Linked DNA regions of Rhodovastum atsumiense. The protein of the gene in region 2 interacts with the protein of the main gene of each other region in a pairwise test. Links are inferred from orthologs where the notes say so. Each region holds a gene or a part of one and is shown on either strand. Other genes may lie near its edges.

Region 1 (3,227 bases), 1.4 Mb from region 2 along the record:
GTCCGGCAGATCGGGGAAGAGGCCACCGAGCATGCGGAAGAGATCCCCGCACTCCCCGTCCGGGGCAAGCGGGGCCAGCAACTGCATGGCCATGGAATTGGCCAGCAGGATCTCCCCATCGGACCGCAGGCGGATGATGCCGATCGGGGTGGCGTTCAGGAATTCGAGCAGGTCCTCATAGGAGCCCGCGTGCTGCAGCAGGTTCCCGGACGCGTCGACCATGGTCCGAGCCTCCATCTCAGTGGTTGCCTCAGCGGTTCCGGCGCGACACGTTCCCACGCCAACGCCATGACCAAAGTTCGCAACAGGATTCAAATCCACCAGGCAACATCGCGGTCACCGCCCCCGCCTGCATGATCGGCGTTCGATCCACCACAAGCCACCCAACGCCAACCCAAGTCAACGAAGGAGTATACTAAATATGAATGTTATCTTCCTTTGCAATATCCCTCGGTGCCGTCACGGCATTCATTGATTTACATATCCATATAAACAATAAGCGGCACGAAAAACTTATGAATGCGCAACTTATTTCAGTTGAAGATCTGACCGAGGCCGATGCCCGGGATGAGCTCGCCCGCCTCGCCGCCGAGATCGCGCGCCACGACCGCGCCTATCACGAGCGCGACGCGCCAGAGATCACCGATGCCGAGTACGATGCGCTGCGCCGGCGCAACGCCGCCATCGAGGCGCGCTTCCCCGCCCTGGTGCGGGCGGATTCGCCACAGCACCGGGTCGGTGCGGCGCCGGCCGGCGGCTTTGCCAAGGCCCGCCATGGCGTGCCGATGCTCTCCCTCGACAATGCCTTCAGCCCGGACGACTTCGCCGAATTCTGCGAACGGGCGCGACGCTTCCTCGGGTTGAAGGACGAGCGCCTGGCCTTCGTGGGCGAACCGAAGATCGACGGCCTGTCGGTGTCGCTGACCTACGCGGGCGGACGGCTGGTGCGCGGGGCGACGCGGGGCGACGGCAACGAAGGCGAGGACGTCACCGCCAATGTGCGCACCCTGGCCAGCATCCCGCTGCGGCTGAAAGGCGCAGGCGTGCCGGACCGCATCGAAATCCGCGGCGAGGTGTTCATGACCAAGGCCGATTTCCTCGCGCTCAATGCCGCGCAGGAGCAGGCCGGGCAGAAGATCTTCGCCAATCCCCGCAACGCCGCCGCCGGCAGCCTGCGCCAGTTGGATGCGCGCATCACCGCCAACCGCAAGCTGTCGATGTTCGCCTATGCGCTGGGCGAGGCCAGCGAGGTGCCGGTCGATACCCACTGGCACTGGCTGGAGCGGCTGCAGGAATGGGGCTTCACCGTCAATCCCTTATCGAAACAACTTACCGACGCCGCCGACGCAGCGGAGTTCCAGGCCGGGATCGGCGCGCAGCGCGCCGCCCTGCCCTATGACATCGACGGGGTGGTGTACAAGGTCGACGATCTCGCCCTGCAACGTCGCCTGGGCTTCGTCGGTCGCGCGCCGCGCTGGGCGATCGCCTGGAAATTCCCGGCCGAACAGGCGACCACGGTGCTGGAAGGCATCGACATCCAGCTCGGGCGCACCGGCGCGCTGACCCCGGTGGCGCGGCTGCAGCCGGTCAATGTCGGCGGCGTGCTGGTGCGCAACGCCACCCTCCACAACGAGGACGAAATCGCCCGCAAGGACGTACGCATCGGCGACACGGTGGTGCTGCAGCGCGCCGGCGACGTCATCCCGCAGATCGTCGCGGTGGTGGCGGAGAAGCGACCGGCCGGCGCCGTCCCCTATGTCTTCCCCGATCACTGCCCGGTCTGCGGCAGCCTCGCCCTGCGCCCGCCCGGCGAGGTGGTGCGGCGCTGCACCGGCGGCCTGACCTGCCAGGCCCAACTGGAGGAACGACTGATCCACTTCGTCTCCCGCCCCGCCTTCGACATCGAGGGACTCGGCGAGAAGACCATCCGCGAATTCCACGCCGACGGCCTGATCGCCGGCCCGGTCGACATCTTCGCCCTGCCCGACCACGAAGCGAAGATCGCCCGCCGCGAGGGCTGGGGCGAGGTGTCGGCGCGCAATCTCTCCCGCGCCATCCGCGAGCGGCAGACCATCCCGCTGGCCCGCTTCATCTACGCGCTCGGCATCCGCCGCATCGGCGAGGCGAACGCCAAGCTGCTCGCCCGGCACTACGGCAGCTTCGCCACCTGGCGCGCGCAGATGCAGGACGCCGTGCAGATCGGCTCCGAGGCCCGCAGCGACCTCGGCAGCATCGTCGGCATCGGCCCCGCCATCGCCGAGGAACTGGCGGATTTCTTCGCCGAACCGCGCAACGTCGCCACGGTGGACGCGCTCGCCGCGGTGCTGACCATCACCGACGCCGCGCCGGCGAACGCCGCCGGCGAACTGGTGGGCAAGGTCATCGTGTTCACCGGCACGCTGGAAACCCTGACCCGGCCGGAAGCCAAAGCCATGGCCGAGAAACTGGGGGCACGGGTCACCGACAGCGTGTCCAGGAAAACCGACCTGGTCGTGGTCGGCGCGGATGCCGGATCCAAGGCCCGCCGCGCCGCGGAACTGGGCGTGCGCATCTTGACCGAGGCGGAATGGCGCGAACTTGTTGCTGCCAGTTCGTAACTGTATAATGACGTTATCGTGCGTGACGTAAAGTCAACGGCGTGTCAGATTGCCATACAACCGTGAGTCGGGACCCGTCACGCGAGATGAACAGCCCAGAGCGCGAGCACGGCTGCAGACAGCCACGGAGCGTGGTGTTGCGCGTGCTGATCGTCGAAGACAGCCCAACGGTCTCGACCGCGATCGCCGCGGCGTTGCGCGATGCCGGGATGGAGACGCATGTCGTGGCCAGCGGCGCCGCGGCGATCGCGGAAAAATCGGTGTTCCGGCCGGATGTCGCGCTGCTCGACCTGGAACTGCCCGATGTCAACGGCCTGGAACTGGTGGCGCGCTTCGCCCAGGATGCGGATTGCGGCATCATCGTCGTCACCGTCGACGGAGCTGAACAGGCGCGGATCACCGGGCTCGAAACCGGTGCGGACGACTACATCGTCAAGCCGGCCCCGCTGCGCGAACTGGCCGCCCGCATCCGGGCGGTGCACCGGCGCCTCTCTCGCCCCGATCCCGAACCGGACCCGGCCGCCCCGCGCGGCCCGCTGGTGACGCTCGATTGCGCCCGCCGCCTGCTGAGCGGCCCCAACGAGGAAAACATCGCCCTCACGGAAGCGGAAACGGCGGCGCTGGAAGCCC
Region 2 (3,473 bases):
CACGCTGTCGTTCATGCCGCTGGCTTCCGCTGACCCGTTCGGCGGTGTCATCATCACCGATTGGTACCAGCCCCCCTCGGCGCCGGGCGAGCGCTTCAAGGCGACCGCCTATATCCTCGGGCGGCAATTGCGGGCCGACGCCGTGCGCATTGCTGTGTTCCGCCAGGTGCAGGAAGGCGGGCAATGGGTCGACGCCCCGGTCAGCGCGGTGACCACCAGCGACATCGAGAACAAGGTGTTGGCGCGGGCACGGGAATTGCGCACGCAGGCAACGGGAAGCTGATCGCGCGGCTGCGGCGACGCGGCCTGAACGGGTCGCGTCGGTGATTCGTTCGGGGCGCCATGACGGTTGCCGGGGCGGCTGATCTGGCCGATACAGACAGGCCACGTGTTTTCAGACAGATCGGCCCCATGAGCAACGTGACCGTCGACGCACCTGCCTCCATTCCAGCGGCCGAGGCGCCGCGTTACGATTTCCGGGCCGCCGAGCCGCGCTGGCAGACCGAGTGGGAACGGCGTGCCTGTTTCCATGTCGAGGACGTGCCCACGGACGGCCGGCCCAAATACTACGTGCTCGAGATGTTCCCGTATCCCAGCGGGAAAATCCACATGGGGCACGTGCGCAACTACACGCTCGGCGACGTGGTGGCGCGCTACAAGCGGGCGCGCGGCTGTTCGGTGCTGCACCCGATGGGCTGGGACGCGTTCGGCCTGCCGGCGGAGAACGCCGCACGCGAGCGCAACATCCATCCCGCTCGCTGGACCTGGGACAACATCGCCAACATGCGTGCCGAGCTGAAGCGCATGGGGCTGTCGCTCGACTGGCGGCGGGAATTCGCCACCTGCGACCCCGCCTATTACGGCCACCAGCAGAAGCTGTTCCTGGACATGCTGAAGGCCGGGCTGGTGGAGCGGCGCGAGAGCTGGGTGAACTGGGATCCGGTCGACGGCACGGTGCTGGCCAACGAGCAGGTCATCGATGGCCGCGGCTGGCGCTCGGGCGCCCTGGTCGAGAAGAAGAAGCTCTCGCAGTGGTTCCTGAAGATCACGGATTTCGCGCCGGAGCTGCTTTCGGCGCTGGATGGCCTGGATCGCTGGCCCGAACGCGTGCGGCTGATGCAGGCGAACTGGATCGGCCGCAGCGAGGGCGCGCGGCTGCGCTTCGCCCTGGCGGCGCCGGAAGCCGGCATCGACGGGATCGAGGTCTATACGACCCGGCCCGACACGCTGTTCGGCATGTCCTTCCTGGCGATCGCGGCGGAGCATCCGCTGGCGGCAGCGATCGCGGCCCGTAATCCCGATGCGGCGGCCTTCATCGCCGAATGCCGCCGCCTGGGCACCAGCGAGGCGGCGATCGAGGCGACCGAGAAGAAGGGCTACGACACCGGCCTGCGGGTCCGCCACCCGTTCCTGCCGGACGCGACCTATCCGGTCTGGATCGCCAACTTCGTGCTGATGGAATACGGCACGGGCGCCATCTTCGGCTGCCCCGCCCACGACCAGCGCGACCTGGATTTCGCTCGCAAATACGGGCTGACGGTGACCCCGGTGGTGCTGCCGGCGGGCGAGGACGCGGCAGGCTTCACCATCGGCGACAAGGCCTTCGACGGCGTCGGCGTGATGATCAATTCGGGCTTCCTGGACGGCAAGCCGGCGCCCGAGGAAGCGAAGGCCGTGGCGATCGCCGAACTCGAACGGCTGGGCATTGGCACGGGGGTGGTGAACTGGCGCCTGCGCGACTGGGGCGTCAGCCGGCAGCGCTACTGGGGCTGCCCGATTCCGGTGATCCATTGCGATGCCTGCGGCGTGGTGCCGGTGCCCGATGCCGACCTGCCGGTGAAGCTGCCCGAGGATGTCAGCTTCGACCGGCCCGGCAATCCGCTCGATCATCATCCGAGCTGGAAGAACGTGGCCTGTCCGTGCTGTGGGCGGCCGGCCCGGCGCGAGACCGACACCTTCGACACCTTCGTCGACAGTTCCTGGTATTTCGCCCGCTATTGCAGCCCGACCGCGGCAGTGCCGCTGACGCGGGCGGCGGTGGACCACTGGATGCCGGTCGACCAGTACATCGGCGGCATCGAGCACGCGATTCTGCACCTGCTCTATTCGCGCTTCTTCACCCGCGCGATGAAGGCCACCGGCCATGTCTCGCTCGACGAGCCCTTCGCCGGGCTGTTCACGCAAGGCATGGTGACGCACGAGAGCTACAAGAGCGCCGACGGGCACTGGCTCTACCCGGAAGAGATCGAGAAGCGCGCCGATGGCACGGCCGTGCATCGCCAGAGCGGCGCCCCGGTGACGGTCGGGCGCGTCGAGGCGATGTCGAAGTCGAAGCGCAACACGGTGGATCCCGGGGCGATCATCGACCGCTTCGGCGCGGACACGGCGCGCTGGTTCATCCTCTCCGACAACCCGCCCGAGCGGGACATGGAATGGACCGAGTCGGGCGTGGTCGGCGCCTATCGCTTCACCCAGCGGCTGTTCCGGCTGGCGGAGAGCGTCGCCGCATTGCCGGCGACCGACGAGGTGCCGCAGGATTTCTCGCCGGCGGCGCGGACGCTGCGGCGGGCCACCCACCGGACCATCGCGGCGGTGACCGAGGCGCTGGAAGGCTTCGCCTTCAACGTGGCGGTGGCCCGGGTCTACGAATTCGCCAACGCCATCGCCGAGGCCGAGAAGGCCGCGGACTCGCCCGACCTGCGCTGGGCCCGGCGCGAGGCGGTGGAGATCGTCGCCCGGCTGGTCTCGCCGATGATGCCGCATCTGGCCGAGGAGATCTTCGCGCGGCTGCGGCCCGGCAGCGAGGTGCTGGTGGCCGAGCTTGGCTGGCCGGATTCGGATGCCGCGCTGGCGGCGGCGGAGACGGTGACGATCGCGGTGCAGGTGCTCGGCAAGCTGCGCGGCTCGATCGAGGTGGCGCCCGGCGCCACGGAGGCGGAGGTCCTGGCAGCGGCCGCGGCCGAGCCGAATGTCGCGCGGGCCATCGGTGAGCGCCGCGTGGTCAAGCGCATCTACGTGCCGGGACGCATCGTCAACTTCGTGGTGGCGGGGTAACGCCATGGCGGCCGGATCCCGACCCATGCTGTCACGACGCCTGGTGCTCGGCGGGGCGCTGCTGCTGACGGCGCCGGGCTGCGGGTTCCGGCCGATCTACGCCTCTGGAACCGAAGGCCCGGCGCAGGCCGGGCTGTCGGCGATTTCGGTGGGCCTGATTCCCGAACGCACCGGGCAGTTGCTGCGCCAGGCCCTGCAGGCGCGCCTGCAGCGGGGGCCCGAGCAGCCCAAGCGCTATGACCTTTTGGTCGGGGTCTCGGTGGCGCAGGAAGGCATCTTCATCCAGCGGGATTCGACGATCACCCGCATTCGCTATATCGGGCAGGCGACATGGACGCTGGCGGCCCGCGATGCCACGCGGGCGACCGTCACGTCCGGGGCGGCACGTTCCGTGGACGGGCTGAACGTCTTCAACCAGC

The links.
Region 1: the proteins of leuS (region 2) and ligA interact in binary tests that used the Escherichia coli proteins (3 or more experiments, as listed by UniProt). The link is inferred for Rhodovastum atsumiense from one-to-one orthologs.

Annotation. Positions count from the first base shown.
Region 1 is NZ_OW485601.1:969,994-973,220, forward strand. The notes cover bases 86-3,056. They hold ligA (NAD-dependent DNA ligase LigA), read left to right. Parts: upstream 86-515; coding sequence 516-2,597; downstream 2,598-3,056. Other genes in these bases: NBY65_RS04190 (sensor domain-containing diguanylate cyclase), read right to left, coding at 86-222; NBY65_RS04200 (response regulator transcription factor), read left to right, coding at 2,684-3,056. In the rest of the region: more of NBY65_RS04190, read right to left, coding at 1-85; more of NBY65_RS04200, read left to right, coding at 3,057-3,227. UniProt on the Escherichia coli protein: DNA ligase that catalyzes the formation of phosphodiester linkages between 5'-phosphoryl and 3'-hydroxyl groups in double-stranded DNA using NAD as a coenzyme and as the energy source for the reaction.
Region 2 is NZ_OW485601.1:2,340,106-2,343,578, forward strand. Bases 38-3,254 are described here. They hold leuS (leucine--tRNA ligase), read left to right. Parts: upstream 38-411; coding sequence 412-3,054; downstream 3,055-3,254. Other genes in these bases: NBY65_RS10700 (DUF3576 domain-containing protein), read left to right, coding at 38-283; lptE (LPS assembly lipoprotein LptE), read left to right, coding at 3,080-3,254. Also shown: more of NBY65_RS10700, read left to right, coding at 1-37; more of lptE, read left to right, coding at 3,255-3,473.